Regions from separate parts of the Streptomyces sp. NPDC093260 genome, predicted to be linked through region 2. Evidence: predicted binding sites of a transcription regulator. Region 2 holds the regulator's gene; the other holds the start of a gene.

Region 1 (11,056 bases), on a different contig from region 2:
CGCCACGCGCCGCACCTCGGCCGTGTACTCGCGGTAGACGGCCAGGTCCTGGCGGGAGGGGTAGGCGAAGGCGATGTGGACCACCCGTTCGCGCCACTCGGGCCGGTCCTCCAGGAGCTGCCGGTAGGCGAGCAGGCCGCGCACGATGTTCTTCGACAGCTCGGTGCGGTCCACCCGGACGATCGTGCGGCGCGCGCCGCCGTCGGGCGTCGTGCCGATCTCCTCGCGCAGCGCCGCCATCCGCTCCTTCACATCGGCGCGGTGCGAGCGCTCCCGCAGGAACTCCGCGTCCGCGCCGAGCCCGTGCACGCCGATCCGGGTGCCGCCGAGGCCGCCGGTCAGCGCCTCGCAGCAGCCGGCGAAGGCGTCCGCCCAGCGCCGGGTGAGGAAGCCGAGCCGGTCCGCGCCGAGCATGCCGCGCAGCACCTGCTCGGCGATGTCGTCGGGCAGCATCCGGAAGTAGTCGACCGGGGCCCACGGGGTGTGCGAGAAGTGCCCGATGCGCACATCGGGCCGGAAATCGCGCAGCATGCCCGGCACCAGCGTGAGGTGGTAGTCCTGCACCACCACGGCCGCGCCCTCGGCCGCCTCCTCCGCGAGGGCCTCGGCGAAGGCGCGGTTGTACGCCTCGTACGACGCCCACTGACGGCGGAACCCGGCGTCGAATACGGGTTCGAGTGGGGTCTGGTAGAGCATGTGGTGCACGAACCAGAGCACCGAGTTGGCGATGCCGTTGTAGGCGTCCGAGAACACGTCCGGGGCGATGTCGAGCATCCGGACCTGCTGGCCGCCGGTGTCCTCCGCCGGCAGCCGGCGCCCGCCCTCGAAGCGGCGCACCGCCTCCCGGTCGGCGTCGCCGAGCGCCGCGCACACCCAGACCGCGCCCGCGTCCGGGCCGATCGCGGAGAGCCCGGAGACCAGTCCGCCGCCGCCGCGTTTCGCGTGCAGCGTGCCCTCACCGCCGTCCGGGCGCAGTTCGTACGAAACCGGTCCGCGATTGGAGGCGACCAGCACCTCGGCACCGTGCGTTGCAGCCATGGTCCTGAACCTAGCCCGGGTCCCGAACACTCAAACGTGTGCGGGGACGGGGCGGGCGGGGATTCCGCCTGTCGGTGTCGGTGTCGGTGTCGGCAGGAAGGCCTGCGCGATCACCAGCCCGGTCGGCGACTGCTACGCCGAGGTCGGTTCCGCGCCGGCCGCCCCCTACGGCATGAGCACCTACGGCAAGGGCGGCGCGTACCTGACCCGCGAGCGGGACGCGGCGGGCCGCCGGAGCCGGTCGGACGGCGTACCCGGCTGATCCCCGGGCGTCCTGGGCCGGCTCCCGGCGGGGCCGGGGTCTGGTACCCGGGCGGCCCGCAGCCGCCCCGGGCCTCACGCCACCCGGCGTTCCGCGTATTCCGCGATCTCCGTCATCGGGGGGCGTTCCTCGGTGTCCACCGAGTAGGTGCGCGGCTCGAAGCCGTCCGCGCCGCGCTCGAACTGGGTGAGGGCGGGGCGGATCAGGTGGCCGCGGGCCAGGCGCAGCTGGGCGGTGCGGTAGATCGCGGCGGCCATCCGGCCGAGTGCCTGGCCGTCCTGGTGCCGGTGCAGGCGGACGCCCACGTCGACCTGGGCGAGCGCGTCCAGGCCGACCAGGTGCAGCGCGTCCACCAGCACCCCCAGCTCGACGCCGTAGCCGACGGGGAACGGCAGCTGCTCCAGCAGCGAGCGGCGGGCCGCGTACTCGCCGCCGAGCGGCTGCACGAAGCCGGCCAGCTGCGGCCAGTGCATGTTCAGCAGCGGGCGGGCCATCAGCTCGGTGACCCGGCCGCCCTGCCCGGCCGCGCTCGCGCCCGGCACGCTCAGCGGACGGTCGTACATCGCCTTGACCAGCTGCACCTCGGGGTCGGTGAGCAGCGGGCCGACGATGCCGGTGACGAAGTCGGCGGAGAACTCCCGCAGATCTGCGTCCACGAAGCACACGATGTCCCCGCCGGTGACCAGCAGCGAGCGCCACAGCACCTCGCCCTTGCCGGGCACCGCCGGGATACGGGGCAGGATCGCGTCGCGGTGCACCACCCGGGCGCCGGCCGCCGCGGCCACCTCGGAGGTCCGGTCGGTGGAGCCGGAGTCCACGACGACGATCTCGTCGACCAGCGGGACGCGCCGCACCAGCTCCTCGCGGATCACGGCGACGATCTCCCCGACCGTCGCCTCCTCGTTCAGCGCGGGCAGCACCACGCTGACCGTCGAGCCGCCGGCGCGCTTGGCGGCCAGGACCGTCCGCAGCGGGCGGTCGGCCACGGACCAGGAGCGCGTCCTCAGCCAGCGCTCGACTTCTTCCAGCACGGTCGACGGCTCCTCGTTCCTGCTAGGGCGTGTCAGGCGCGCCCGCACGGCGCGGATCACATCATCCTGTGATCTGTCTCGCGGTTCGGACGACTCTCTCTCACTGTCCCGGCCTTCGGTTACAGTCTTGAACAACGCGGATGACCATCGCATGCCGGGGTCGCCGCGACCCACAATCGAATACCGCTCATCCAGAGGGGCAGAGGGACACGGCCCGATGAAGCCCCGGCAACCCTCCAGCCGGTCTCGTAGATCGCCCGCCGCGATCGTTTCCGCGAGGCTCCCGGCTAGGGAAGGTGCCAAATCCGTCTCACGGCGAGATGCGTCGTGAGGAAGATGAGGAGAAAGGGCCTCGCCTCCATGGCTGTGCAGACAGTTGCAAGCAGCACCGACTCCACCGTAGACCTCGGCCCCGCCGCCGCGCTCAGCTGTCGCGAGTGCGGTCACCGCGTGCCCCTCGGCCCGGTCTTCGCCTGCGAGGAGTGTTTCGGCCCGCTGGAGATCGCCTACGACTTCTCGGCCTACGACACCGAGGAACTGCGCAAGCGCATCGAGGCCGGCCCCGCGAACATCTGGCGCTACGCCCCGCTGCTGCCCGTCCCCGCCGACGTGGCCGGCAAGCCGAACATCAACCCGGGCTGGACCAAGCTCGTCCAGGCCGACCGCCTCGCCGCCGAACTCGGCGTCGAGACCGGCAGGCTCTTCGTCAAGGACGACTCCGGAAACCCGACCCACTCCTTCAAGGACCGGGTCGTCGCCCAGGCCCTGGAGGCCGCCCGCGCCTTCGGCTTCACCACCCTGTCCTGCTCCTCCACCGGCAACCTGGCCGGCGCCGTCGGCGCCGCCGCCGCCCGTGCCGGCTTCCGCTCCTGCGTGTTCATCCCGCACGACCTGGAGCAGGGCAAGATCGTCATGGCGGCGGTCTACGGCGGCGAACTCGTCGGCATCGAGGGCAACTACGACGACGTGAACCGCTTCTGCTCCGAGCTGATCGGCGACCCGGCCGGCGAGGGCTGGGGCTTCGTCAACGTCAACCTGCGGCCGTACTACGCCGAGGGCTCCAAGACGCTGGCGTACGAGATCTGCGAGCAGCTCGGCTGGGAGCTGCCGGACCAGATCGTCGTCCCGATCGCCTCCGGCTCGCAGCTCACCAAGATCGACAAGGGGCTCCAGGAGCTGATCAGGCTCGGCCTGGTCGAGGACAGGCCGTACAAGATCTTCGGCGCCCAGGCCGAGGGCTGCTCGCCGGTGTCCACCGCCTACAAGGCCGGGCACGACGTGGTGCGGCCGCAGAAGCCGGACACCATCGCCAAGTCCCTGGCGATCGGCAACCCGGCCGACGGCCCCTATGTCCTGGACATCGCCCGGCGCACCGGCGGCGCGGTGGAGGACGTGACGGACGCGCAGGTGGTGGACGCCATCAAGCTGCTCGCCCGCACCGAGGGCATCTTCGCCGAGACGGCGGGCGGCGTGACCGTCGGCGTCACCAGGAAGCTGATCGAGGCCGGTCTCATCGACCCGGCGAAGACCACCGTCGTGCTCAACACCGGCGACGGCCTCAAGACCCTGGACGCGGTGGCGGGCACCGGCCTGACCGCGACCATCCGCCCGACCCTGGACTCCTTCCGAGAGGCTGGCCTCGCATCATGAGCGTGACCGTTCGCATCCCCACCATCCTGCGCACCTACACCGGCGGCCAGGCCGAGGTGAGCGCCGAGGGCGCGACCCTCGCCGAGGTCATCGCCGACCTGGAGAAGAACCACACGGGCATCTCCGCGCGTGTCCTGGACGACCAGGGCAAGCTGCGCCGCTTCGTCAACGTCTACGTCAACGACGACGACGTGCGCTTCGAGCAGGGCCTCGGGACGGCCACGCCGGACGGCGCCGGTGTGTCGATCATCCCGGCGGTCGCCGGCGGCTGAGTCTTACCCTGGGTAATCCCGATTACCCGTTGTTCACCGGGCTGCCCCCTCCGTGAGAGAAGCGGAGGGGGCAGTTCTGCGTGATTGAGCGCGGTAGAGTTGGGGAACGCGCTCCTGATCCGAGGATCAGGAAGCCCGCTTTTTCTGCCGCACGACGATGAGAAGTAGCCAAAGTGCGCTCACTTTCCGCGGCATTTGTCTTTTTTGTGAGGCCCGAGTTGCCCTGAATCGGGGCGAATTCTCACCACATTCCGGACCGCTCCCGTCCAGAATTCTCGTCCGATTGACCTGTTGCAGACGGCAGTTGGACAGATACATTCAGCCGCGGTCGACGCGTTCCGGCGCACGCCCCCGTCCACGGGGGGTGAGGTCTGACCCGGATCCGCGAAGTGTGGATCTGTGCAAGGGCCAGTAATAGGGGAGTTAGGCATGGCTCAGGGCACCGTCAAGTGGTTCAACGCGGAGAAGGGGTACGGCTTCATCGCGGTCGACGGTGGTGCGGACGTCTTCGTCCACTACAGCGCGATCCAGATGGACGGCTACCGCTCGCTGGAAGAGGGTCAGCGGGTCGAGTTCGAGATCTCGCAGGGCCAGAAGGGTCCGCAGGCCGACATGGTCCGCGTGACGGCCTGAATCGCGCGGCCACCGCAAGCGTTCTTCGGAAGGGCCCGCACCGCCATCGGCGGTGCGGGCCCTTCGCTGTGCGCGCGGGCGCGCGCCGGGTGGGGCGGGGACGCGTGCGCGCCCGGCCGGCGGCCCGTGTTCGCGGGGGGCTGAGCGGGGTGTCGTAGTCGCCGAAGGCGCTTGCACTCTCGGGGGTCGAGTGCTAATCATTGCGTTAGCACTCTGAAGGTGAGAGTGACAACGAGGACCGGGTCGGTGAGGCCCGCGAGCCGGGTGGGGCAAGGAACCACGAGGCACGCGAGCCGTCCGTCGCGGGCGCGGGCGCGGTCCGAAGGAATCACCCCCAGTCCTGGAGGGACCACTTCACATGGCCAAGATCATCGCGTTCGACGAGGAGGCGCGGCGAGGCCTCGAGCGCGGCATGAACCAGCTCGCGGACGCCGTCAAGGTGACCCTCGGCCCCAAGGGCCGTAACGTCGTCCTCGAGAAGAAGTGGGGCGCTCCCACGATCACCAACGACGGTGTCTCCATCGCCAAGGAGATCGAGCTCGAGGACCCGTACGAGAAGATCGGCGCCGAGCTGGTCAAGGAAGTCGCCAAGAAGACGGACGACGTCGCCGGCGACGGTACGACCACCGCCACCGTCCTCGCCCAGGCGCTGGTCCGCGAGGGCCTGCGCAACGTGGCCGCCGGCGCCAACCCGATGGCCCTGAAGCGCGGTATCGAGAAGGCCGTCGAGGCCGTCTCCGCCGCCCTGCTCGACCAGGCCAAGGAGGTCGAGACCAAGGAGCAGATCGCCTCCACCGCCTCCATCTCCGCCGCCGACACCCAGATCGGCGAGCTGATCGCCGAGGCCATGGACAAGGTCGGCAAGGAAGGCGTCATCACCGTCGAGGAGTCGCAGACCTTCGGTCTGGAGCTCGAGCTCACCGAGGGCATGCGCTTCGACAAGGGCTACATCTCCGCCTACTTCGCGACCGACATGGAGCGCATGGAGGCGGTGCTCGAGGACCCGTACATCCTCATCGCCAACTCCAAGATCTCCTCGGTCAAGGACCTGCTCCCGCTGCTGGAGAAGGTCATGCAGTCGGGCAAGCCGCTGCTGATCATCGCCGAGGACGTCGAGGGCGAGGCCCTGTCGACCCTGGTCGTGAACAAGATCCGCGGCACCTTCAAGTCCGTCGCCGTCAAGGCCCCGGGCTTCGGCGACCGCCGCAAGGCCATGCTCGGCGACATCGCCATCCTCACGGGCGGCGAGGTCATCTCCGAGGAGGTCGGCCTCAAGCTGGAGAACGCCACCCTCGACCTGCTGGGCAAGGCCCGCAAGGTGGTCATCACCAAGGACGAGACCACCATCGTCGACGGCGCCGGCTCCTCCGAGCAGGTGAGCGGCCGCGTGAACCAGATCCGCGCCGAGATCGAGAACAGCGACTCCGACTACGACCGCGAGAAGCTGCAGGAGCGCCTGGCGAAGCTCGCCGGCGGTGTCGCGGTCATCAAGGCCGGCGCCGCCACCGAGGTGGAGCTGAAGGAGCGCAAGCACCGCATCGAGGACGCCGTGCGCAACGCCAAGGCGGCCGTCGAGGAGGGCATCGTCGCCGGTGGTGGCGTGGCCCTGCTCCAGGCCTCCCAGGTGTTCGAGAAGCTGGAGCTGGAGGGTGACGAGGCCACCGGCGCCGCCGCCGTCAAGCTGGCGCTCGAGGCCCCGCTGAAGCAGATCGCCGTCAACGCCGGCCTCGAGGGCGGCGTCGTGGTGGAGAAGGTGCGCAACCTGACCCCGGGCCACGGCCTGAACGCCGCGACCGGAGAGTACGTCGACCTGGTCGCCGAGGGCATCATCGACCCGGCGAAGGTGACGCGCTCCGCGCTGCAGAACGCCGCGTCGATCGCCGCGCTGTTCCTCACCACCGAGGCCGTCATCGCCGACAAGCCGGAGAAGGCCGCCGCGCCCGCCGGTGGCGGCATGCCGGGCGGTGACATGGACTTCTGATCCTCCCCGAGGATCGGACCCGTCCGTCGCACACCGAGGGCGGCGTCCCCTGTCTCACCGACAGGGGACGCCGCCCTCGGGCGTGTTCCGGGTCACTTCGCGGGGGCGGCGGAATACAAGGGCGGCCGCCGGTGTCAGACTCCGTGCGTATGCACATGCACATACCACTGGGTATCGAGTCCTGCACAGGAGCCCCCACATGAGCGTCACCACCTCCGAGCCCACGCCCGGCCCCGCCCCCGAGCCGGCCTCCCGCGCGGCCCGGGTCCTGGCCCGGCCCATCACGCTGAACGGCCTGACCGTCCCCAACCGGATCGCGATGGCGCCGATGACCCGCATGTTCTCCCCGGGCGGCGTCCCCGGCGAGGACGTGGTGTCGTACTACGCCCGCCGCGCCGCCGCCGGGGTGGGGCTGATCGTCACCGAGGGCACCTACGTGGGCCACCCCTCGGCCGGTGAGAGCAGCCGGGTGCCGCGGTTCCACGGCACGGAGCAGCTCGCCGGGTGGGCGAAGGTCGCCGACGCCGTGCACGCGGCGGGCGGCACGATCGTCCCGCAGCTGTGGCACATCGGCATGGTCCGCAAGCCGGGCCGGCCGCCGTTCGCGGACGCCCCGCCGGTCGGCCCGTCCGGGCTGCGCGTCGACGGCACCGAGGGCGAGGGCAAGGCGATGACGCAGCAGGACGTGGACGACGTCATCGCCGCGTTCGCCGAGTCGGCCGCCGCGGCCGAGCGCATCGGCTTCGACGGCGTCGAGATCCACGGCGCCCACGGCTATCTGCTCGACCAGTTCCTGTGGGCGGGCACCAACCGCCGCACCGACGCCTACGGCGGCGACCCGGTGGCCCGCACCAGGTTCGCCGCCGAACTCGTGGCGGCGGTCCGCGCGGCCGTCTCGCCCGACTTCCCGATCCTCTTCCGCTACTCGCAGTGGAAGCAGGAGGCCTACGACGCGCGACTCGCCGAGACCCCGGCGGAGCTGGAGGCCATCCTCACCCCGATCGCCGAGGCCGGCGTGGACGTCTTCCACGCCTCCACCCGCCGCTACTGGGTGCCCGAGTTCGACGGCTCCGACCTCAACCTCGCGGGCTGGACGAAGAAGATCACCGGCAAGCAGGTCATCACGGTCGGCTCGGTCGGCCTGGACGGCGACTTCATCAAGGCGTTCCAGGGCGAGGGCGCGTCCCTGGGCAGCCTCGACAACCTCCTGGACCGTCTGGAGCGCGACGAGTTCGACATGGTCGCCGTGGGTCGCGCGCTCCTCCAGGACCCGCAGTGGGCGGCGAAGGTCCTCGCGGACCGCTACGACGACCTGAAGCCGTACGACGCGGCGTCGCTGACGACGCTGAGCTGACCCGGCCCGGCCGGCGAGCCGCCCCTGGAGGGGTGGCCGCGGCGGGGCCGGGCGCGGGGGGACGGTGGCGGCGGCGGTGACGGCCGCCGCCACGCTCCCTTCGCCGCGCCTGCGGCGGACTCCGCCGGGCGCGGCGGTGCCCGCGACGGGTCCCGGCGGCGTGCGGCCGGGCGGTGACCAGTAGGGGCTTTCCCTTGCTTAAGTCAATCAATCTCGATTATGGTTGCCTGAGTCAAGTACCTCTGCCCTCGACGGAGTCGTCCCCATGTCCGACGCCCCTGCCCGGCCCATCGCGGTCGAGGCCCCGCCCCGACCCCGGGCCGTCGTGGCCGTGCTGGCCTTCGGCGGGATCGTGGTCTCGCTGATGCAGACCCTGGTCATCCCGATCGTCGCGGAGCTGCCCACGCTCCTGCACGCCGCCGCGTCGGACACCGCCTGGGTCGTCACCGCCACGCTGCTCGCCGCCGCCGTCGCCACCCCGGTCATGGGCCGCCTCGGCGACATGTACGGCAAGCGCCGCATGCTCCTGGTCAGCCTCGGCCTGCTGGTGATCGGCTCGGCCACCGCCGCGCTCAGCGACTCCCTCGTGCCGATGATCGCCGGCCGCGCCCTCCAGGGCCTCGCCTCCGGCGTCATCCCCCTCGGCATCAGCATCATGCGCGACGAGCTGCCCGCCGAGCGCCTGGGCTCGGCGACCGCGATGATGAGCGCCTCGCTCGGCGTCGGCGGCGCCCTCGGGCTGCCCGCCGCCGCGGTCGTCGCCGAGAACTTCGACTGGCACGTGCTGTTCTGGGCCTCCGCCGCACTGGGCGTCGTCGCGGCGGTGCTGGTGCTGGTCCTGGTACCGGAGTCGAAGGTGCGCTCGGGCGGCCGGTTCGACGCCGTGGGTGCGGCCGGCATGGCGGCGGGCCTGATGTGCCTGCTGCTGGCCGTCTCCAAGGGCGCCGACTGGGGCTGGGGCAGCGCCACCACCCTCGGCATGTTCGCCGCCGCGGTCGTGATCCTGATCGCCTGGGGCTTCTTCGAACTGCGGATCGAGGCGCCGCTGGTGGACCTGCGCACCACCGCCCGCCGTCAGGTCCTCGTCACCAACCTCGCCTCCATCGCGATCGGCTTCGCGATGTTCTCGATGTCCCTGGTCATCCCGCAGCTGCTCCAGCTGCCCACCCGCACCGGCTACGGCCTCGGCAGGTCCCTGCTCGTCTCCGGCCTCGTCATGGCCCCCTCCGGCCTGGTGATGATGGCGGTGGCGCCGGTCTCGGCGGCCGTCTCCCGCACCCGCGGCCCCAAGGTGACGCTGATGACCGGCGCGCTGATCGTCGCCGCCGGCTACGGCCTCGACATCGCCCTCATGGACCGGCTCTGGCACTTCGTGCTGGCGTCCTGCGTCATCGGCGCCGGCATCGGCTTCACCTACGGCGCGATGCCCACCCTGATCATGGGCGCGGTGCCCGCCTCCGAGACCGGCGCGGCCAACAGCTTCAACACCCTGATGCGTTCCATCGGCACCTCCACCGCCAGCGCCGTGGCCGGTGTGGTCCTCGCCCACATGACCACCGCGTCCGGGCCCCACGCGCTGCCCTCGGAGAACGGCTTCCGCACCGTCCTCGCCCTCGGCGCGGGCGCGGCCCTGCTGGGCTTCGCCATCGCCTCGTTCATCCCGCGCCGGCGGACCGCCGCCCCGAGCGCGCCGCTCGCCGCCGCGGACGAGCCGGGAGCGCCCGTGGTGAAGGCGTAGAGCGGTGAGGACGCGGCCGTAGAGCGGCGGGGAGCGGACGGGGGCTGGGCGCCTACAGGTTCCCCAGCGGCTCGATGTCCACCCGCACGGGGTGGCCCCAGACCCGGACGACCTCGTAGTCGGTGAACTCGTGCACGAGCCGGTAGGCGATCGCGGCCCGCGGCGCCCGGCGCTGGGCGGCGATGAACAGCTCCGCCTCCCGCCGGTCCCGGCGCGGGGTCCCGCACAACTGCCATTCCCGCCCGTTCCACAGCTCCGGCAGCCAGCGCTGCTGGGGCTGCGGCCGGTCCTCGCGCACGCCGTAGCGGGACGGCGCGGGCGCGGACTCGGCTGCCGGGCGCCCGTAGGAGCCGTGGCGGGCGGCGCGCCGCCGGGTCTCGCACAGCAGGCACAGGTCCGGGGCGCTGGTGTCCACCGGGCCGTTCGGGTGCTCGGGGCAGCGGGTGGCGGGGGCGGCCGACGTGACGCTCTCCTCCAGCAGGTCGAGAGCGCGCCGCAGGTCGCCCTTCACCTCGTGCAGTCTGGCGTCGGGCGTGTCGGCGGACAGCGCCTCCCCGTGCTCGCCGAGGAGCCGGAGGGCGCGTCCGAGAGCGGTGAGCTGGGCATGGTTCATGGTCCCCCCAGCGTAGGCCCGTGGCGGTGGCTGCGGGGCGGTGCCGCCGGGGGGCGGGGGAAGAGGGGGAACGCCGGGCCGCATCCCGCACGGGGCAGGCGGGGTCCTCCCCCTGCGTGGCCCGGATCTCCCGCTCGTCCTCAAGGCCCCTGCCGTCAGCCGCCCGCCCGGTCGAGGGCGACCCGCAGGTGGCCGGACGACTCCTCTAGGAGGCGGCCGGCCGTCGGGGCGTCCACTGAGGCCAGCAGGATCAGGATCGCGTTCTTCACCTCGCCGTGCGCCGCCGTGAGGGCGCGCTCGATCTCCTCGTCCGGCGCGCCGGTCGCCAGGGCCACGATCCGGCGGGAGCGGGCGCGCAGCTTCTCGTTCGAGGCGCGCACGTCGACCATCAGGTTCCCGTACGTCTTGCCGAGGCGGATCATCGTGAGCGTCGAGATCATGTTCAGGACCAGCTTCTGCGCCGTGCCGGCCTTCAGCCGGGTCG
Region 2 (11,056 bases):
GGCGCGACGCCGGTGGCGGGCGCGAACTCCAGGGCGTCGTCCCCCTCGGCGTCGGTCACCCACACCACCCACTCCTCGCCGTCGGCGCGGAAGGTGCGCGGCAGCCGGGCCCGTACGCCCGGTTCGGCGGCCAGGGCGCGGGCGGGGCCGGCGCGGTGGGTGACCCAGTGGACGGCGCCGCGCACGGCGACCGCGCTGCCGCGGGCGGTGTGGTCGGGGGCGGCGGAGCCGAACCAGCGGGCGGCGTTGACCTGGTGCGGCTGGAGGTCCACGCGCGGCCCGCCGAGGCGGATGTCCAGGCGGCGCGGCTCAGCGCCCTCGAGGTCGTCCAGCAACCAGAGTTCGCCCGCGCTGGAGTAGACGACGCGGGTGCCGTCGCCGGCGGCGTGGCGGGCGTAGAAGCCGCCGAGGGGTGTGTGCCGGCGCAGGTCGGAGCCGTCGGCGAGGGAGGAGTACAGGGCGCCGGTGCCCTCGTGGTCGGAGAGGAACGCGATGCGGTCCCCCACCCACAGCGGATACTCGATGTTGCCGTCCAGCTCCTCGTGCAGCCGGACGAACTCGCCGTCGCCGTCGCGGTCGATCCACAGCTTGCCCGCGGTGCCGCCCCGGTACCGCTTCCACCAGGCCGCCTCACGGCCCATCGTGGCCGACAGCAGCACGGTGTGCGGGCCGTGGGCGACATGGCCGACCGGCCCGTACGGCAGGATGGTGGCCGGGCCGCCGTCCAGCGGGACGGCCCGGGCCCAGCTGCGGCGCAGGCTGGCCTGGCCCTGGGTGCTGATCGCGAGAACCTGCCCGTCGGGGGTCCAGCCGCGCACCTGGGTGCGCCAGCTCCCCCAGTGGGTGAGACGTCTGGCGGGGCCGCCCTCCACCGGGGCGATGTGCGCCTCGGGTGCGCCGTCGCGGGTGGAGGTCCAGGCGACGGTGGCGCCGTCGGGCGAGATACGGGGGTGGTTCACCGGCACGTTGTCGGCGCTCACCCGCCAGGCTCGGCCACCGTCCAGCGGGGCGAGCCACACGTCGTCCTCGGCGGTGAAGGCGACCAACTCGCCGTGCGGATGCGGAAACCGGAGATAGGCAGACGATGCGGACTGAGTCACCTGATCACCCTACGCAGCGGCGGCGGCGGCGAACAGGGGGCGCAGCGCATCCTTCCCGCCGCACCTGCACCGCATCCCGCTCGCCCGGCCGATCACCTCACGCTGAACACCGGTTCAGAAAGCCACCGCCAACAGCCCCCGGACGGACGTGAGTCGCACAGCGCTCAGGTGCGCGGCAGCAGCCACTCCTGGAGTTCCACCACATTGCCCTCGGGGTCCTTGAGGTGGGCGACGCGCATCCGGTCCGTCATGGGCGCGGGACCGCGCAGCAGGGTCGCGCCGCGGGCGGTGACGTCGGCGCAGTAGGCGTCGAGATCGTCCACGCGCAGCACCACCAGCGAGCGGTGCCCCGTGACCGTCTCGCCCAGTTCGCCCAGGACCTGGGCCATCATCGCCCGGTCCTGCAGGGCGATCCCCGCCGGACCGGTGGCCGGGCTGAACTTCTCGTACGGACCCCGCTCCGCGCCCGACTGCGGTTCGAGGCCGAGCACATCGGCGTAGAAGCGGTAGCAGGCGGCGAAGTCGTTGACGAGCAGCCGGACTTGGGCGAGTTCCACGTCAACCCCCTGAAGACGTCGGGTGCGACCGCCGGGTCAGGACCAGCGGCCGGTGCGCCCCAGCAGGAGCGCGGCGGCCGCCGTCCCCGCGGTCGAGGTACGCAGCACGCTACGCCCGAGGACGTACGCCCGCGCGCCCGCCTCCCGGAACTGCGCCAACTCCTCGGAGGACACTCCTCCTTCGGGGCCGACGACCAGCACGATCTCGCCCTCGGCGGGGAGTTCGGCGGTGGCCAGGGGCTCGCTGCCGTACTCGAAGTCCGAGTGCAGCACGGCGGCGAAGTCGGCCTTCGCCAGCAGCGCGGCGACCTGCCTGGTCGTCGCCGCCTCCGCGACCTCCGGGAAGCGGACCCGGCGGGACTGCTTGCCGGCCTCGCGCGCGGTGGCCCGCCACTTGCCGAGCGCCTTCAGCCCCCGGTCGCCCTTCCACTGGGTGATGCAGCGGGCGGCCTGCCAGGGCACGATCGCGTCGACGCCGACCTCGGTCATGGTCTCCACGGCGAGTTCGCCCCGGTCGCCCTTGGGCAGGGCCTGCACGACGGTGATGCGGGGCTGCTCGGGCGGCTCCTCGACGACGGACTCCAGGTCCGTGATCACCAGGCGGTCCTTGCCCTCGGCGGCCTTGACCACGCCTTCCGCCCAGCGGCCGCGCCCGTCGGTGAGCACCACGTCCTCGCCGGGCCGCAGCCGCTTCACGGAGACCGCGTGCCGGCCCTCGGGGCCTTCGAGGACGAACTCCCCGCCCTTGAGGTCGGCCCGCTCCAGCGAGTCGACCACGAACACCGGCGCCGTCATCGCGCACCTCCCGCCCGGTGGCCCGGCAGGGCCTCCGTCGCCGCTTCGAGTTCCGCCGCGAGCACCTCCACCAGCTCTCCGGCGGGCAGGTCGCGGGCCATCCGGTGGCCCTGTCCGGCCCACAGCGCCATGCCCTGCGGGTCGCCCGCCGCGGCGGCGGCCTTGCGCAGCGGGGCGGTGAGGTGGTGGACCTCGGGGTAGGCGGCGGGCGCGTAGGGGCCGTGCTCGCGCATGAAGCGGTTGACCAGGCCGCGGGCCGGCCGGCCCGAGAAGGCGCGGGTCAGCTCGGTGTGGGGGTGCAGGGGGTCGGTCAGGGCCTGCTTGTGCAGGGCGTGCGCGCCGGACTCGGGGGTGGCGAGGAACGCGGTCCCCAGCTGGGCGGCGCTCGCCCCGGCGGCGAGGACGGCCGCGATCTGGCTGCCGCGCATGATGCCGCCGGCGGCGACGATCGGCAGGCCCACCGCCGTACGGACCTGGGCGACCAGCGAGAGCACGCCGAGACCGGCGCAGTCGTTCTCCGGCTGGTCGCGGTGGGTGCCCTGGTGGCCGCCCGCCTCGATGCCCTGCGCGATCACCGCGTCCGCGCCCGCCCGTTCCACCGCCAGGGCCTCCTCGACGGTGGTCGCGGTGACCAGGGTGAAGGTGCCGACGCGGTGCAGGGAGTCGATCACCTCGCGGGTGGGGACGCCGAAGTGGAAGGAGACCACCGGCACCGGGTCGTCCACGAGCGCGGCGATCTTGACCTCGTAGCCGTCGTCGCGGCCGCGGTCCGGCTCGCCCAGCTCGGTCCGGTACCAGACGGCCTCGACGGCCAGCTGCTGGGCGTACAGATCGACGGCGCCGGACTCGGCGTGGTCCGGCTGCGGCATGAACACGTTCACACCGAAGGGGCCGCCGGTCAGCCCGCGCACCTGCTTGATCTCCTGGTACATGCCGTCCGCGGTCTTGTAGCCCGCGGCGAGGAAGCCGAGTCCGCCGGCCTCGGTCACCGCCGCGGCGAGCCGCGGGCCGGAGGGGCCGCCCGCCATCGGGGCCTGCACGATCGGAAGGGGGAAGAGATCGGTCAGCGCGGACAATGCGGAGGACATGAGCGCATGGTGTCACGTCGTCCGCACGACTCCGAATCCGGGCGTCCTCCGGCATATGCCAGAGGCAGCGGGTTCCGGGACTCGGGGCACGCCCCGGCCCGGGCCGGGGAGAAACCGCCGAAAGCCGGCCGGGACCACTCGCCTCAGCGGCCGTCGAACGCGTCCTTCAACCGCGAGAACAACCCCTGCTGCCCCGGCTGACCACACCCACCCGGGGGCCAACCCCCGGACCCCCGGCCGGGACCACTCGCCTCAGCGGCCGTTGAACGCGTCCTTCAACCGCGAGAACAACCCCTGCTGCCCCGGCTGGAACTGGCCCTGGGGCCGTTCCTCGCCGCGGAGCTTGGCGAGTTCGCGCAGCAGCCGCTCCTGCTCGGGGTCCAGCTTGGTCGGGGTCTGCACCTCGACGTGCACGATGAGGTCGCCGCGGCCGCCGCCGCGCAGATGCGTGACGCCCCGCCCGTGCAGCGGGATCGACTGACCGGACTGGGTGCCCGGCCGGATGTCGACCTCCTCCAGGCCGTCCAGGGTCTCCAGCGGCACCTTGGTGCCGAGCGCCGCCGCGGTCATCGGGATGGTGACCGTGCAGTGCAGGTCGTCCCCGCGCCGCTGGAAGGTGGGGTGCGGCAGCTCGTGGATCTCGACGTACAGATCGCCGGCCGGGCCGCCGCCGGGGCCGACCTCGCCCTCGCCCGCGAGCTGGATCCGCGTGCCGTTGTCCACACCGGCCGGGATCTTCACCGTGAGGCTGCGCCGGGCCCGGATCCGCCCGTCGCCCGCGCACTCGGGGCACGGGGTAGGCACCACCGTGCCGAAACCCTGGCACTGCGGGCAGGGCCGGGAGGTCATGACCTGGCCCAGGAAGGACCGGGTGACCTGCGAGACCTCACCGCGGCCGCGGCACATGTCGCAGGTCTGCGCGGTGGTGCCCGGGGCCGCGCCCTCGCCGTTGCAGGTGTTGCAGACGACGGCCGTGTCGACCTGGAGGTCCTTCGTGGTGCCGAAGGCCGCCTCGTCCAGCTCGATCTCCAGCCGGATCATGGCGTCCTGGCCCCGGCGGGTCCGCGAGCGCGGACCGCGCTGCGACGCCGTGCCGAAGAACGCGTCCATGATGTCGGAGAAGTTGCCGAACGCGCCCGCGCCGAAGCCGCCCGCGCCGGCGCCGCCGGACTGCGAGAGCGGGTCGCCGCCGAGGTCGTAGACCTGCTTCTTCTGCGGGTCCGACAGCACCTCGTAGGCGGCGTTGATCTCCTTGAACCGCTCCTGGGTCTTCGGATCGGGATTGACGTCCGGGTGCAGCTCGCGCGCGAGCCGCCGGAACGCCTTCTTGATCTCATCCTGCGACGCGTCGCGGCGCACGCCGAGAACGGCGTAGTAGTCCGTGGCCACCTACGACTCCGCCAGGATCTGTCCGACGTACCGTGCCACTGCGCGTACCGCTCCCATCGTTCCCGGGTAGTCCATGCGGGTCGGTCCGACCACGCCGAGCTTGGCGACAGCCTCGCCGCCCGAACCGTAGCCCACCGACACGATGGACGTGGAGTTGAGTCCTTCATGGGCGTTCTCGTGACCGATGCGCACGGTCATGCCCGGATCCTGTGTCTCACCGAGCAGCTTCAGCAGGACGACCTGTTCCTCCAGGGCCTCCAGCACGGGCCGGATGGTGAGGGGGAAGTCGTGTCCGAAGCGGGTGAGGTTGGCGGTGCCGCCGATCATCAGCCGCTCCTCGTTCTCCTCCACGAGGGTCTCCAGGAGCGTGGACAGCACCGTCGAGACCGTACCGCGGTCCTCGGGGTCGAAGCCGTCGGCCAGGTCCTCCACCAGCTGCGGCACGTCCGTGAACCGGCGGCCGGCGACCCGGCTGTTGAGCCGCGCCCGCAGATCGGCGAGCGAGGTCTCCCCGAACGGGGCCGGGCAGTCGATCATCCGCTGCTCGACCCGCCCGGTGTCCGTGATCAGCACGAGCATCACCCGCGCGGGCGCGAGCGACAGCAGTTCCACGTGCCGCACCGTCGAACGCGTCAGCGACGGGTACTGCACCACCGCGACCTGCCGGGTGAGCTGCGCGAGCAGCCGCACCGTACGGGCCACGACGTCGTCCAGGTCCACGGCGCCGTCGAGGAAGTTCTGGATGGCGCGCCGCTCGGGCGCGGTCATCGGCTTGACCCCGGCCAGCTTGTCGACGAAGAGGCGGTACCCCTTGTCGGTGGGGATGCGGCCGGCGCTGGTGTGCGGCTGGGCGATGTACCCCTCGTCCTCCAGGGCCGCCATGTCGTTGCGGACGGTGGCCGGGGAGACGCCGAGGTTGTGCCGCTCGGTGAGGGCCTTGGAGCCGACCGGCTCCTCGGTGCCGACGTAGTCCTGGACGATGGCACGCAGCACCTGAAGTCTTCGCTCACTGAGCATCGCGCACACCTCCAGAGTCGTCCCTCGGCTCCCGTCTGGCACTCGGCGCATACGAGTGCCAGCTCTCCCCGGCCCAGTGTACGGCTGCCAGGTGCACCGAGGGCAAGGCCGGTCCCGGGAAGGCTAGCGTCGGGCCATGACGATGACTTGGGAAGAGCTGGGGTGGGAGCGGCTGGCCGACGGGGTCGGGCGCGTCCGGCTGCCGGGGTGGGACTGCACGGTCGGGCTGGTGGCCGGCGCGGGCACCGCACTGCTCGTGGACGCCGGTTCCAGCCTGGCGGAGGGCGACCGGCTGCGCGCCGACGCGGCCCGCCTCGCGGGCACGGATGTGACACTTCTCGCGCTGACGCACCCGCACTTCGACCACGTCCTCGGGGCGGCGGCCTTCCCGGCCGCCGAGGTGTTCGCCGCGGCGGGCTCGCACGCCGTGTACGACGACGAGCGCGAGCGCGCGGAGCTGCGCGGGGACGCGGTGCGCCACGGTCTCGACCCGCGGGAGGCCGACGAGGCGGCCGCCGCCCTGGTGCGGCCCGGCCGCGAGGTCGCGGACGTGCTCGCCGTGCCGCTCGGCGACGGCCGCGAGGCGCTGCTCGCGAACGCCGGTCCCGGCCACACCGCGCACGACCTCGCCGTGCTGGTGCCCGGCGAGCGGCCGGTGGTGTTCTGCGGCGACCTGGTCGAGGAGTCCGGCGAGCCCCAGGCCGGCCCCGACGCCGTGCCGTCCCGGTGGCCGGCCGCGCTGGACCGGCTGCTGGAGCTGGGCGGCCCGCACGCCGTGTACGTGCCCGGGCACGGGGCGGTGGTGGACGCCGCCTTCGTCCGGGCGCAACGGGACGCCCTGGCACGGCGTTTCGGCGTGTCGCCCTGATCGGCCGCGGACTTCTCCTATCGTCACTCGAATGCGCCCACCCGTCTCCCGCCACCGCCTTTCCGACGAGGGCCCTTCGGGCCCACGCCCTCGTTCCTACTCAGCCGATCTGACTCCCCCGTGGAAGAAGCCGAGGGCCGTGCCGGAGATCGCGGCCGAACCGGGGTTGGTCGTGGAGGAGCCCGGGACCGGCTTCTGCGGCGCGGTGATCGGCTGTGAGGCGGGCACGGTGACCCTGGAGGACCGCTTCGGCAAGCACCGGGTCTTCCCGCTGCAGCCCGGCGGCTTCCTGCTGGAGGGCCGCCCGGTGACGCTGGTCAAGCCGTCCTCCGGCCCGGTACGGCCCACCCGCACGGCGTCCGGCTCGGTCGCCGTGCCCGGCGCACGCGCGCGCGTGGCCCGCGCCGGGCGGATCTACGTCGAGGGCCGGCACGACGCGGAGCTGGTCGAGAAGGTCTGGGGCGACGACCTGCGCATCGAGGGCGTGGTCGTGGAGTACCTGGAGGGCGTGGACGACCTCCCGTCGATCGTCGAGGAGTTCGCGCCGGGGCCGGACGCGCGGCTGGGGGTCCTGGTGGACCATCTGGTGCCGGGGTCCAAGGAGTGGCGGATCGCCGAGGCGGTGACCAGTGACCACGCCCTGGTGGTCGGCCACCCGTACATCGACGTCTGGGAGGCCGTGAAACCGTCGTCGGTGGGGATCGCGGCGTGGCCGCGGGTCCCTCGCGGGCAGGACTGGAAGACGGGCGTCTGCCGGTCCCTGGGCTGGCCGCCCAACACGGGGGCGGCGTGGCAGCACATCCTGTCCCGGGTGCGCTCGTACAAGGACCTGGAGCCGGAGCTGCTGGGCCGGGTCGAGCAGCTGATCGATTTCGTGACGGCGTGAGTCCCCCATGACCGGGCGGTGGTTCTCCGCCCCCGCCGCCCCTTCCCGTCCCGCCCCGGGGGCGCTGCCCCCCGGGCCCCCGCTCCCCCGTCGCCGGAAGGGCTGACTCGAGCCCGCGCGGCGATCGGGGACGAGACCGTTCAGGCCGATGCGGGGGGTCCGGGGGGCGCAGCTTCCAGGGGACGGGAACGGGAAGGGGCGGCGGGGCGAGGACGAGCCCCTCAGTCCACCAGGTCCCGCACCACCGCGTCCGCCAGCAGCCGCCCGCGCAGCGTGAGCACGGCCCGCCCGGCCCCGTACGGCTCCTCCTGGAGCAGCCCCTCCCCCAGCGCCCGCCGGGCAGCGGCAAGCCCTTCCTCCCGCAGCAGAGCCAGCGGCACCCCTTCCCGCAGCCGCAGCTCCAGCAGAATCCGCTCCACCCTCCGGTCCTCGGCGGACAGCACCTCCCGCCCCGCACCCGGCGAGCGCCCCTCCGCCAGCGCTCCCGCGTACGCCCCGGGATGCTTCACGTTCCACCACCGCACCCCGCCCACGTGCGAGTGCGCCCCCGGCCCGGCCCCCCACCAGTCGGCGCCCCGCCAGTACAGCTCGTTGTGCAGGCACCGCCCCGCCGCCGAGGTCGCCCAGTTGGACACCTCGTACCACTCGAACCCGGCCCCCGACAGCACCTCCTCGGCGATCAGGTACCGGTCGGCGTGCACGTCGTCGTCGGTCATGGGCACCTCCCCGCGCCGGATCCGGCGGGCGAGCTGCGTGCCCTCCTCCACGATCAGCGCGTACGCCGACACATGGTCGGGGCCGGCCCCGAGGGCCGCGTCCAGCGAGGCCCGCCAGTCGTCGTCGGACTCGCCGGGGGTGCCGTAGATGAGGTCGAGGTTGACGTGGTCGAAGCCGGCCGCGCGGGCCTCGGCGACGCACGCCTCGGGCCGCCCGGGGGTGTGCGTGCGGTCGAGGATCCTCAGGACGTGCGGCCGGGCGCTCTGCATGCCGAAGGAGATCCGGTTGAAGCCGCCCTCGCGCAGCGCCGCGAGGTACGCGGGGTCGACGGTCTCCGGGTTCGCCTCGGTGGTGATCTCCGCGTCGGGCGCGAGCCCGAACTCGTCGCGGATCGCGTGCAGCATCCGTACCAGGTCGCCGGCGGCGAGCAGGGTGGGCGTACCGCCGCCGACGAAGACCGTGCGGACCTCGCGCGGGTCGTCGCCGAGGACCTTGCGGGCGAGGCGGACCTCGTCGGCGAGGGTGTCGGCGTAGTTGTCGCGGGAGGCGAGGACGCCGCCGGTGCCGCGCAGCTCGGTGGCGGTGTAGGTGTTGAAGTCGCAGTAGCCGCAGCGGGTGGCGCAGTACGGGACGTGCAGATAGAACCCGAGGGGCCGGTCGGCCGCCCCGGCCAGCGCGGACGCGGGCAGCGCGCCGTCGGCGGGGACGGGCTCGCCGTCGGGAAGTGCGGAAGGCATGCCTTCCATTGTCCAGCACCGCACCACACTCCGGCGTACCGCGGCCGGTGGGTGCTCTCACTCCGCCTGGAGCACCAGCAGGGCCAGGTCGTCCTCCGGGGGGCGTTCGCCGAACTCGTGGACGAGGCGCTGGATGCGTTCGGCGATCAGTTCCGCGTCGAGGCCGGCGCAGCTCGCGAGGACGGTGGCGAGCCCGTCGGCGTCGTCGAACTGGCGGGAGCCCGAGCGCCGCTCGGTGATCCCGTCGGTGACGCACAGCAGGCTGTCGCCGGGCGCGAGGTCGAAGGCGTCGCAGGTGTACGTCTCGTCCTCGATGACGCCGAGCAGCGTCTGCGGGCGGGCGACGGCGCGCACGTCCCCGTCGCGGCCGAGGACCAGCGGCAGCGGATGTCCGGCGCTGGCGAGGGTGCAGCGCACTCCGCCCTCGTAGGGGGCCAGCTCGCCGTAGAGCAGGGACAGGAAGCGGGTCTGCGGCCCGTCGCCGGGCGCGGGGCCCCGCCCGCCGGCGGCGACCAGGACGCGGGCGGCGGCGTCGGCGGCCTCGGTGGCGTCGTCCAGCAGGAGCTGGTTGAGGCGGTCCAGCACGTCGGCGACGCCGTACCCCTCGCGGGCCAGCAGCCGCAGCCAGGGCCGGGCGAGCCCGATGACCACGGCGGCCTCGGGCCCCTTGCCCTGGACGTCGCCCACGGCGAAGCACCAGCGGCCGTCGCCGGCCGGGAAGATGTCGTAGAAGTCGCCGCTGGGGCCGCCCTGGTCGCACGGTTCGTAGACGAGGGCGCTGCGCACGCCGGGGATCTCGGCGACCGCGCCGGGCAGCAGCCCGCGCTGGAGGACGGCGCTGATGGTGGCCTGGCGGGCGTACTGCCGGGCCGCGCCGATGCCGAGCGCCACCCGCCGGCTGAGGTCCTCGACCAGCCCGGTGATCTCGTCGGGGAAGCCGATCGGGCCGGCCCGGCCGATGACGAGCGTGCCGAGCGGGCGCCCGCCGGCGATCAGGCGGTACGCCAGCGCCGAGCCGTCCGCGGCGCGCGGGCCGAGCGCGTGGCCGGGCCAGGGATAGGGGTCGGGGCCGGAGTGCAGTCCGTCGACGGGGTGCGGCGGGTCCTTCTCCAGGGCCTGGCGGAGTTCGTCGACGCGGTTCTCGCTGCTGTGCCAGACCCGGGCGAGCCGCGGCCCGGCGGCCCCGGCGCCGTCGCTCCAGCCGCCGCGCGCGGTGGACTCGTCCTCCAGCCACACCGCGCACCAGTCGGCGAGCCGGGGCACGATCAGCTGGCCGGTGAGGGCGGCGACCAGATCCTCGTCGAGCTGCCCGGCGAGCAGGTCGGAGGCCTCGGCGAGGAAGGTGAGGGCACCGCGGCCCAGCCACTCGCGGTCGCGTTCGGCGCGCTGCGGTTCGGGAGCGAGGATCTCGGCGACGCCGAGCCCGTACTCGGCGTCGTAGGCGCCGTCCCCGTCGCCGGTGGCGGCCTCCTCGGCGGGCAGCCGGGCCCACACGGTCTTGACACCGGGCCGGTAGGTGATGCCCCAGGCCTCGGCGAGGGCGGCGACCAACCGCAGCCCTCGCCCGTACTCCGGCGGCTCGTACGGCGTGGGGGCGCGGTGGTCGCGGGGGGCGCGCGAGGGGTGCTGGTCGGCGACCTCCACCACGCACGCGCCTGTGTCCGGCTCCAGCCGCAGGATCAGTTCCACGTCGGTGCCCGCGTGCACGACCGCGTTGGTGACGAGTTCGCTGACGACGACCAGGACGTCGTCGGCGAGCCGGTCGGCGACGGTCAGACCGCGTCCGCGCCAGTCGGTGAGCGTCGCGCGGGCCAGCGCGCGGGCGGAGCCCGGTGCGAGGGGACCGCCGGGCAGCGTCGTGTGCGCCTCGGTGTGCGCCCCGGCGCACGGGGGCGCGGGGAC

What was found. The regulator HrcA, encoded in region 2, represses chaperone genes, less so after heat shock. The targets are predictions, from matches to a motif close to TTNGCACTCNGNNNNNCNGAGTGCNAA.
Region 1: groL (chaperonin GroEL) is a predicted target of HrcA. The motif match lies at 5,057-5,083, and genes of this name have one in related genera.

What each region holds. Positions count from the first base shown of each region.
Region 1 is NZ_JBFBEK010000003.1:116,641-127,696, forward strand. Features, by position in the region: gene AB0N63_RS04805 (trehalose-6-phosphate synthase) at 1-1,038, opposite strand, end outside; gene AB0N63_RS04810 (glucosyl-3-phosphoglycerate synthase) at 1,375-2,331, opposite strand; SAM riboswitch class I at 2,516-2,674, shown strand; gene thrC (threonine synthase) at 2,692-3,981, shown strand; gene AB0N63_RS04820 (MoaD/ThiS family protein) at 3,978-4,253, shown strand; gene AB0N63_RS04825 (cold-shock protein) at 4,683-4,886, shown strand; gene groL (chaperonin GroEL) at 5,245-6,867, shown strand; gene AB0N63_RS04835 (NADH:flavin oxidoreductase) at 7,067-8,221, shown strand; gene AB0N63_RS04840 (MFS transporter) at 8,487-9,959, shown strand; gene AB0N63_RS04845 (hypothetical protein) at 10,012-10,572, opposite strand; gene murQ (N-acetylmuramic acid 6-phosphate etherase) at 10,728-11,056, opposite strand, start outside.
Region 2 is NZ_JBFBEK010000004.1:312,280-323,335, forward strand. Features, by position in the region: gene AB0N63_RS07495 (S41 family peptidase) at 1-1,100, opposite strand, end outside; gene AB0N63_RS07500 (VOC family protein) at 1,265-1,657, opposite strand; gene AB0N63_RS07505 (16S rRNA (uracil(1498)-N(3))-methyltransferase) at 1,694-2,452, opposite strand; gene AB0N63_RS07510 (nitronate monooxygenase) at 2,449-3,540, opposite strand; gene dnaJ (molecular chaperone DnaJ) at 3,793-4,929, opposite strand; gene hrcA (heat-inducible transcriptional repressor HrcA) at 4,930-5,946, opposite strand; gene AB0N63_RS07525 (MBL fold metallo-hydrolase) at 6,083-6,814, shown strand; gene AB0N63_RS07530 (DUF3097 domain-containing protein) at 6,846-7,700, shown strand; gene hemW (radical SAM family heme chaperone HemW) at 7,922-9,154, opposite strand; gene AB0N63_RS07540 (SpoIIE family protein phosphatase) at 9,212-11,056, opposite strand, start outside.